DNA from 3 places in the Cellvibrio sp. QJXJ genome. Region 2 is predicted to be linked to each of the others. Evidence: predicted binding sites of a transcription regulator. Region 2 holds the regulator's gene; each other region holds the start of a gene.

Region 1 (3,284 bases), 670 kb from region 2:
CCGCAATACCTCTTCCATCGTCGTGAGTCCCGCCGCGACTTTTTGAGCGCCCGACAAGCGCAAGGTGCGCATGCCCTCCTTCATCGCCAATTTGCGCAGCTCCTGCAGGTTGCAGTCGCTGTTAACTTTTTCCTTGAGCGATTCAGACAACATCAGAATTTCGTAAAGGCCTTGTCGCCCCAAATAACCGGTATTGCGACATTCGAGACAACCCACCGGGCGATAGACTTTGGCCGGCACATTCACTTTCCAAGGCGCAACCAATTCCTGCCAATCCGACGCGCTGATACTGCCCTCCTCTTTGCAATGTGGGCAGAGTGTGCGCACCAAACGCTGCGCCATTACCCCGAGCAAGGTGGCATTAATGAGGTAGGAAGGAATGCCCAAATCCAGCAAGCGCGCAACGGTTGAAGGCGCATCGTTGGTGTGCACGGTGGATAGCACCAAGTGGCCGGTAAGCGCAGCTTGCACTGCCATTTGGGCGGTTTCTAGGTCGCGGATCTCACCCACCATGATAATGTCAGGGTCTTGCCGCATCAGGCTGCGGATACCGGCGGCAAAATCCAGCCCGATTTTGTGGTGCACTTGCGTCTGGTTAAAACGCTCCTCCACCATTTCAATGGGGTCTTCAATAGTGCTGACATTCACCTCATCGGTGGCAACTTGTCGCAGCGATGAATAAAGGGTGGTGGTTTTACCGGAACCGGTGGGGCCGGTCACAAACAAGATGCCATTGGGGCGGGTAAGCATGGAGTACCAGCGCGCATAGTCATCGCCCACTAAACCCAAGTCGGTAAAACTGCGCAGCAGCACTTCCGGGTCAAAAATCCGCATCACCAGTTTTTCGCCAAAGGCGGTGGGCAAGGTGGACATACGCAATTCAATTTCACTGCCATCACTGCGGCGGGTTTTGATCCTGCCATCCTGCGGCTTGCGCTTTTCGGCAATATCCATGCGGGCCAACACCTTGAAGCGGCTGGTGACAGCGGTGGATACATTGGCGGGCAATTCGTAGACGTAATGCAAAACGCCATCGATACGGAAGCGGATGCGCCCTACTTCCCGGCGCGGCTCTATATGAATGTCACTGGCGCGCTGGTCATAAGCGTACTGCAACAGCCAGTCCACAATCTTGACGATATGCTGGTCATTGGCATCCGGATCGCTGGCTTTGCCCAGCTCCACCAGCTGCTCAAAGTTAGTAATCGCCGAGGCCGCCGTCGCTCCGCTGGCGCCGGAGACAGAGCGCGCCAAGGTGTAAAACTCCACCATAAAACGCTCGATGTCGGCGGGATTAGCCACCACGCGTTTCACCGTGCGGCGCGCCACATGCTCCACCTGTGGCTCCCAACCAGCCATAAAGGGTTGGGTACAGGCGATGATGACGTGATCCGACTCCACTTTGACGCACAAAATACCGTGACGCTTGGCAAAGGCGTAACTGATCACCTCGGTGCACTTGGCGACATCAATCTTCATCGGATCTATATGAAACAACGGCAGGCGCGCCTTGTTAGCTAACCACTCGGTGAGCGTATCGCCATCCAGAATCTTGCCCGGGCGCTGTAAATCTTCCAGATTTTGGGTGGCGACATAGGCCAGCGGGTGCATGATCGCCTGTTCGCGGCTGCGCGAGGCGCCAAGCAACATATTGGCATCCAGCTGCGACATGCGCCCATCAACGACCAGATCATTAATCAAGCCGCGCAAATCCAATACCCGATCCAGCACCATCGACGTTATTCCTGTAAATAAGAGAGCTGCGACTAAAAACATGCACTGATTGTAGCGGCTCTGCCGACGCGAGTCTGCCCACAAGGCGACAGGCTGGCGTTTTGGTCAGCAACCACTAAGCTCAACACACCCGAAACCTAGACACCTATGTCTAACACCCCATACCAGCCACTAACAAAAGTTCAGCTAAAAAGCATCACAACTTTGTCATAAATAAGTAATAAAGCTGCGTGACCTTGGCGAGTGATGTTTTTATACTGCGCACACTTTTAACCCGAGGGGATAACCATGCCTTTTGCAAACTTGTCGAACCTGTTTGGCCGCTCGCCCATCAAGCCCATGCAAGAGCACATGGCGCTGGCTGTTAAAGCCGCCGCCGAACTCGTACCTTTTTTTGAAGCTGTCACCGGCAATGACTGGCCTCTCGCCAGCAGCATTCAGCAGCAAGTGGTGAAATTCGAAAACGATGCGGACGAAATCAAAAAGCACCTGCGCTTGCATCTGCCCAAAAGCCTGTTCCTGCCGGTACCACGCACCGACCTGCTCGAACTGCTAACTATGCAGGACCGCATTCCCAACCGCGCCAAAGACATCGCCGGTATCATCATGGGCCGTCGCATGACCATCCCCGAAAGCATGAAACCGCAGATGAATGAATTTGTGCGCGCTAGTGTTGCGGCAGCCGAGCAAGCGCTCACCGCCATCAACGAACTGGACGAGCTGCTCGAGACCGGTTTTAGCGGCCGCGAGCTGACCGTTGTCGAAAATATGATCAAGGAATTGGACATTCTTGAGGAGAAAGCCGACCAATTGGAAATTGGCGTGCGCACCTCACTCTTTGCCCTCGAAGCCCAGCTCCCCCCGGTAGATGTGATGTTCCTGTACAACATCATCGACTGGGTGGGTGATATCGCCAACCGCGCACACGATGTGGGCGGCCGTTTGCAACTGCTGCTGGCGCATTAATCCTTTACCTTGAGGAATTCAAGATGACTTTATTTGCTGAATACGGCCATGTGCTGTTTATTCTTGCCTGTGCTTTTGGCCTCTTTATGGCATGGGGCATAGGTGCCAATGATGTATCCAACGCAATGGGAACCTCGGTTGGCTCGCGTGCGCTTACCATGAAACAGGCCATTTTAATTGCCATGGTATTTGAGTTTGCCGGGGCCTACCTAGCTGGTGGTGAAGTGACAGAAACCATCCGTAGCGGGATTGTTGAACTGGACGTGATGACCGACCACCCGGATTTATTTGTCTTCGGCATGCTCGCCTCGCTGCTAGCAGCGGGTAGCTGGTTATTAATCGCCAGTATTTTGGGCTGGCCGGTATCCACCACCCACTCGATTGTCGGCGCCATCATTGGTTTTGCCGCCGTGGGCATTTCCGCCGATGCGGTGCAGTGGAGCAAGGTTTGGGGCATCGTCGGCAGCTGGGTAATTACCCCCGTTATTGCAGGCTTCCTCGCTTTCTGGATTTTCCGCTCAGTGCAATTCCTGATTCTGGACACAGAAGATCCGTTTTCCAATGCCAAACGCTACATACCCATT
Region 2 (3,284 bases):
CTTTCGGGTTGAGCGGTAGGAGTTTGCGTAGCGCGTTCGAGTTTTGGCAATAATTCGGATTAATTTCGCCAAAAAAGCCTTTGAATTACAGGGTGTGAAAAAATTGTGATGCTGGTCTCACCCTCAAAAGGATGAGACTCCGGTAGTAAATAAGCCTGATGTGCGAATGTCGGTGTAACTATTGCGGCAGTGCAAAAACACAAATAAACATACTGCCCTTGCCTAGTTCACTGGTAATTTTTAATTCGGCGTAATGGCGCATCAGCACGTGTTTCACAATCGCCAAACCCAACCCGGTGCCGCCGGTGCCGCTGTTGCGGCTGGCATCCACACGATAAAAACGCTCGGTCAGGCGCGGAATATGTTGGGCATCAATGCCGGGGCCGTTATCGCTTACCGAAACATAAAAATGTTTCTCGTCCTGCCATAACAGCATGTTGATGCGCCCTTCGGGCTGGGTGTATTTGATGGCGTTAATTACCAGATTGGAAAAGGCGCTGTGCAATTCTTTTTCGTTGCCCTGCAACAACAGTGGGCGCGTGGTGTTGTTGCACACCAGCGTGAGCTGTTGGTTTTTATCCTTGCTTAATACTTCCGCTTCGCTTTTCACAATGGTGAGCAGCTGCTCAATATTAATGGGCTTGTAATTGTGGCCCGCCTCTGTGGTTTCGAGTTTGGAAAGCACCAGTAAATCGTTAATCAGCAGCGACATACGCTTGGCTTGCTGCAACATTTGCTGCAGTGGTTTATTCCAGCTCGGGGTGGTGTTGTTATCGGCGAGGGTTTCCACATAGCCGTTTATCACCGTGAGCGGTGTGCGCAATTCATGGGAGACGTTGGCGATAAAATCCTGACGCATTTTTTCCAAGTTGTGCAGTTGGGTCACATCACGCACCACAATCAATCGCTCCATTTTGCCAAACGGGGTGATTTGGAATTGCAGGTGTTTGGAGGGAAAACGCGGCGAGGGAATTTCCAGCGGCTCGCCGTAATTGCCCTCTTCAAAATAGGCGACAAATTTGGGGTGACGCACAAAATTGATGACCGATTGCCCCTGGTCTTTGGTATTCAACCCAAGCATGCGATGGGCGGCGGGGTTCCAGAAATCCAGATGGCCGCGCGCGTCCAGAATGACCAGCCCGTCTTTGAGTGCTGAGCTGATTTCCTGGATGCGTTTGATCACCGCTTGCAGGTTGTCTTTTTCAATGCGTTGATCGCGCTGCAGTTGGTAGATGTTGTCGAACACCTGCCCCCAGATACCGCTGGCCTCCGGCGGGTGTTCGCTCTCGCGTTTGAGTAGCCACTGGTTCAGGCGGCGCATTTGCCAGAGCATCCACACAATGTAAATGCCACAGCCGAGTAGCATCCACAGCGCGTAGTTGTCGCTGAAAAAACCAATCAGGCTGCAGGTGGCGAGAATAATCAGAATGCGCTGGAGTTCAGCGCTGAAACCTTTTAACAAGGGGGCCTCTCAGTTTCGATCCGTATTCGGCAGCGGGCAAGCCTGCGCGACACGCCGTGAACCCATCCATGGGGGCTAATCGTCGACATCCTGTCTCCGATTGTCGCTCAGGCTTGCCCGCTGCCGAATACTTGCAGCTTAGTGATATCAGGCTTCGATTCGTGTCGAAAAACGATAGCCGGTACCGCGTACAGTTTGGATCAGGTCTTCGTGACCGTCGATGGTCAGGGCTTTGCGCAGGCGGCGGATATGCACATCGACCGTGCGCTCCTCCACATACACATTGCCGCCCCAGACATGATCCAGCAATTGGCTGCGAGTATAGGCTCTTTCCTGGTGGGTGAGAAAAAACTCCAGCAGGCGATATTCAGTGGGGCCCATATCGACTGACTGATCGTGGATGGTGACGCGGTGGCTGGCGGGGTCCAAACACAGACCCTGTACGGTGATGGGGGCGGCGGAAATCTGTGGGTCGGCACGGCGCAATACTGCTTTCAAGCGGGCGACCAATTCACGCGGTGAAAAAGGTTTGGTGATGTAATCGTCGGCGCCAACTTCCAGCCCCTGGATTTTGTTGTCCTCTTCACCTTTGGCGGTGAGCATGATGATGGGAGTATTAGCGGTAACTTCGTCGCGCTTCAGGCGACGCGCGAGTTCAATACCGCTGGTACCGGGCATCATCCAATCGAGCAGGATCAGGTCGGGTTTTTCGTCGATAATCAGGCCGTGAGCGTCCTGCGCGTTACTGGCTTCCAGCACTTGGTACTCGGCCATCTCCAGTGCCACACGCAACATATCGCGAATGGCGGATTCATCGTCGACGATAAGAATTTTGCGACCAGTCATAATCTTCTGCCTAATAAAACTACGGTAGGCTTCACGTTTCATGAAGCTATTGTTGCAGCTTATTTAATAAGCTCAGTGTTACATATTTATGACAAGTCAGAAAATTGTAGCTGCGTGCAGTCGCGTGGGCTTAGTGCCAGTAATAATCCATAGCTAAACCGGCAAATACCGCCACACCCACCCAGTTGTTATTTAAAAAGGCTTTGAAGCAGGCTTCGCGCGCGCGAAAGCGAATCAACCACTGTTGATAGGCAAACAAACCACCCGCCACCGTCAAGCCCAGATAATAGAACAGCCCCAGCTCAAAGCGATTACCCACCAGAATCAGCGCATAGAGCGCCAGGATTTGCAGGATGCCGGTCATCAACCGATCCTGTTCCCCAAACAAGATGGCGGTGGATTTCACGCCGATTTTAAGGTCGTCCTCGCGATCCACCATGGCATAAAAGGTGTCATAGGCCACCGTCCAAAGCACCACGGCGAGGTAAATCAGCCAAATGTTTTCGTGTAGCGAACCGGCCTCGGCCGCATAGGCCATGGGTATTCCCCAGGCAAACGCGGCGCCCAATACCACCTGTGGTAAGTGGGTGTGACGTTTCATAAAGGGATAACAAAAGGCGAGCAGCAGGCCACCCACAGAGAGTTTGATGGTAAGCGGGTTGGTCATCAGCACCAAGGCAAAGGCGATCACGCATAGGCCAATGAATAAAAAAATCGCCTCGCGACTGGAAACTGCGCCGGTGGCGAGTGGGCGATCTTTGGTGCGCGCGACGCTACCGTCGATTTTGCGGTCGGCAAAGTCATTGATTACGCAGCCAGCCGCGCGCATCACAATCACACCCAGGGTAAAAATCACCAGGTTTTTCACGCTGGGTATGCCTTTGGCTGCCAGCCACAGGCTCCAGAGGGTGGGCCAGAGCAGCAGCAATGTGCCTATGGGGCGATCCATGCGCATCAAGCGCCAGTAGAGCGGCAG
Region 3 (3,284 bases), 360 kb from region 2:
AGCATCACCTATCAAAACGCTGACCTGACCGACCCCGAGCAGTGGCTGGGGCGCCGTTTGGAGTGGCGCACTATTCGCGCGGAAGATGAAGAACAGGCCATTAAGTTTGATGCCGAGCGCGAGCTGAATGTCGCCGGTCTCACCAAATTCACCAGCGGCATCAAGCTGCGTGAGCGCTCGCGCAACTATGACCGCCGCGACCTGGTGTTGATCAATGGCATTGAAGGTGAGGTGTTTGACGAGAGCTACTTTGAGCCCTTCCCGGTGAGCGGTTTCCTCGGCGATGCCAAAGGCGAATTCCCCACCCTGTGGCTGGTGCCGGATGAAACTAAATTCTGGAGCAACTACCCCAGCGCGACCGACTTGGCAGCGCCCCTCTCATCGGGCGATTTGCGCAATTCCTACCGCATCGACGAGACCATCACCTCCGCCTATGCAATGGTGGATATGGAGCACCAGCTGGGCGGTTTGCCACTCAAAGGTAATCTTGGTGTGCGCGTTGCCCAAACTGAACAGACCTCGTCCGGTCATGCGTCTGTGGGCGGTGTGACTACGCCGGTGAGCTTTGACGAGGACTATACCGATGTGCTGCCCTCGGCCAACTTCTCGCTCAACTGGACTGACGATTTACTCACCCGCGCTGCCGTGGCCAAGGTAATTACCCGCCCGGATCTACAAGACATGGCTCCGCGCCTGACCTTTAACTCCGGCGATGTTAATACTGCCACCGGCGGTAACCCGCTGCTCAACCCCTTTGAAGCCTGGCAGTATGACCTGACACTGGAATGGTATCTGGACAAGGTTACCGCGCTCTCGGCCGGTATCTTCTACAAGGATATTGAAACCTTTATCCAAACCCAAAAGTCGGATTTGCTGTTCAACGGTGTGGTTTATGAACTCAGCTCCAAGGTGAACGGCTCCAACGCCGAAGTCACCGGGATGGAACTGGCCTATCAACAAGTGTTTGACCAACTGCCCGCGCCCTTTGACGGCTTGGGTTTGCAGGCCAACTACACCTGGACCGACTCCAGCGCCGTCTATGTGGACAACGACAAATCGGTCAAAGGCGAGTTGGAAGATGTCGCCAAAAACAGCTACAACATCACCGCCTTTTATGAAAAGGACGGCTTCGGCCTGCGCCTCAGCTACAGCTGGCGCGATGGTGTACTCAACCAGATCGGCACCAACAGCCTCGCCTCGGAAAACAAAGCGGAGTTCGGCACCCTGGATTTAAGCGCGTCTTATGACCTGTCGGACAATGTCACGGTGTTTGTGGAAGGTATCAACATCACCGACCAAGCCCAGCAGGACTTTGTGCAGGGCGATGAATTCCGCAGTTATACCGACTACGGCAGCACCTATTCCTTAGGGGTGCGCGCCAGTTTCTAAGCCATTCGTCACTCCTGCGAACGCAGGAGTCCAGAGGCATTTTATGGATACCCGTGTTCGCGGGTATGACGAAGTTTGTATTTCCCAATTTCAGGCTGGGCGGTCATTTCAGCTCAGCCCTTTTTTGGGCACCTGGCTTGGTTGTCATCTAATAGTCATCTTTTTGCGTCAAAAACAGCGCTGGTTTTCCAATGTCTGTTATTTACTTTTGTGGATGTTTTTTTATGCGTTTAACCCGTCGTCACTTTCTTAAAAATGCCAGCGCTACCGCCATCGCCCTGGGCGGCCTGCGCAGTTTGCAACTGCAGGCACAGGTCTACGCCCAAGACCCGATTTACGGGATCGATAAAGTCGGCCAACTGCTGGCCGACCCGGCGGGCATTCTCAATTTGCCGCGCGATTTTAGCTACAAAATTATCGCCCGCACCGGCGACCGCATGAGCGATGGATTAATTACCCCCAGCGCGATGGACGGTATGGCCGCCTTCCCGCTGCCGGGCGATGTGAGCAAATGCATTCTGGTGCGCAACCACGAACTGGATTCGGTGGGCGAGGAAATTGATGCCTTCGGCGGCGATAAGGATTTAGCGCGCAAACATGTCGGCACAAAAAGTTACGACAGCTTTGGCGGTCTGCCCGTCAACGGCGGCACCAGCACCCTGGTTTACAGTCATCGCAGCCAGCGGGTAGAGCGCAGCCACCTGAGTTTGGTGGGCACCGCGCGCAACTGTGCCGGCGGCGCTACGCCCTGGGGCAGTTGGCTCAGCTGCGAGGAGACACTGGTCGGCAAAGCCCAAGGCTACGGTCGCGAACACGGGTATATCTTTGAAGTCCCCTCGCTCGGCAAGGGCTTGGTCGACCCGGTGCCACTCAAGGATATGGGGCGTTTTGTACACGAAGCGGCGGCGGTCGATAGCACCAACGGCATTGTGTGCCTCTCGGAAGATACGGATCGCAGCCTGTTTTACCGCTTTATCCCCAAAACCCCGGGCAAACTGGCGGAGGGCGGACAGCTGCAAGCCCTCGCCATTCGCGGCTGGCCGAGCGCCAATACCCGCAATTGGAAGGAAGACGCACAGGACAAGAATGCGCAACCCGTCGCTATGCGCCAGCGCTTTGAATGCGAGTGGATCGACTTGGAGGATGTCACCTCCCCCGAGGGTGATTTGAATACTCGCGGCGAAGCCAAAGGCGCGGCGATTTTTGCACGCGGCGAAGGCTTGGCGTTTGCCTTGCGCGACGACAAAACCCGCGAAGTACTCTTTGCGGCGACTGGTGGCGGCCCGCTCAAAATCGGCCAGGTGTGGCGCTATCAACCCAGCGCCTTTGAAGGCACGACGCGCGAAACAGAGCAGCCGGGGGTGATGGAATTAGTCTACGAAACCCACAACCGCGCCATTTTGGAATCCTGCGATAACATCGCCGTGGCGCCCTGGGGCGACCTGATCATCTGCGAAGACAGCTACTCGGAAAACCCGGATACGGTGAACTACCTGCGCGGCCTCACTCCGGACGGGCGCATCTACACCCTCGCGATGAACGCCCACCCCGACAAAGGTGAATTCTGTGGCGCCTGTTTCTCCCCCGACGGCACTACGCTGTTCGTCAACATCCAACGCCCCGGCTTCACCCTCGCCATCACCGGCCCCTGGGGCAACCTGCGCAGCCGCGCCAAGGGGATTGATAAGTTGGGCTGACCTGATCGTCAAGCGGTTAATGCGATGAGCCGTTGGGAAAGGCCAGCTTCTAAATGTGCGCTTTCCTTGACAATATTCAGTTGCATTGCCGCCTTGGCAATGGCTAATAAATCTGGTGCTACCGGCTTTTGTTGATGTTGAACGAACCATTCCAGCACAGTCGCCAAGTGCCAGATTGTGGCACTGCCGTCATGGACT

Evidence for each region. The regulator PhoB, encoded in region 2, activates phosphate uptake and scavenging genes when phosphate is short. The targets are predictions, from matches to a motif close to TGTCATAAANNTGTAACA.
Region 1: a site for PhoB is predicted at 1,940-1,957, ahead of NNX04_RS12475 (TIGR00153 family protein). Genes of this name have one in related genera too.
Region 3: a site for PhoB is predicted at 1,532-1,549, ahead of NNX04_RS13700 (alkaline phosphatase PhoX). Genes of this name have one in related genera too.

The regions. Positions count from the first base shown of each region.
Region 1 is NZ_CP101662.1:2,841,090-2,844,373, forward strand. It holds gene NNX04_RS12470 (GspE/PulE family protein) at 1-1,734, opposite strand, end outside; gene NNX04_RS12475 (TIGR00153 family protein) at 2,023-2,700, shown strand; gene NNX04_RS12480 (inorganic phosphate transporter) at 2,724-3,284, shown strand, end outside.
Region 2 is NZ_CP101662.1:3,514,557-3,517,840, forward strand. It holds gene phoR (phosphate regulon sensor histidine kinase PhoR) at 179-1,462, opposite strand; gene phoB (phosphate regulon transcriptional regulator PhoB) at 1,610-2,308, opposite strand; gene ubiA (4-hydroxybenzoate octaprenyltransferase) at 2,439-3,284, opposite strand, start outside.
Region 3 is NZ_CP101662.1:3,150,170-3,153,453, reverse strand. It holds gene NNX04_RS13705 (TonB-dependent receptor) at 1-1,389, shown strand, start outside; gene NNX04_RS13700 (alkaline phosphatase PhoX) at 1,614-3,086, shown strand; gene NNX04_RS13695 (helix-turn-helix transcriptional regulator) at 3,095-3,284, opposite strand, start outside.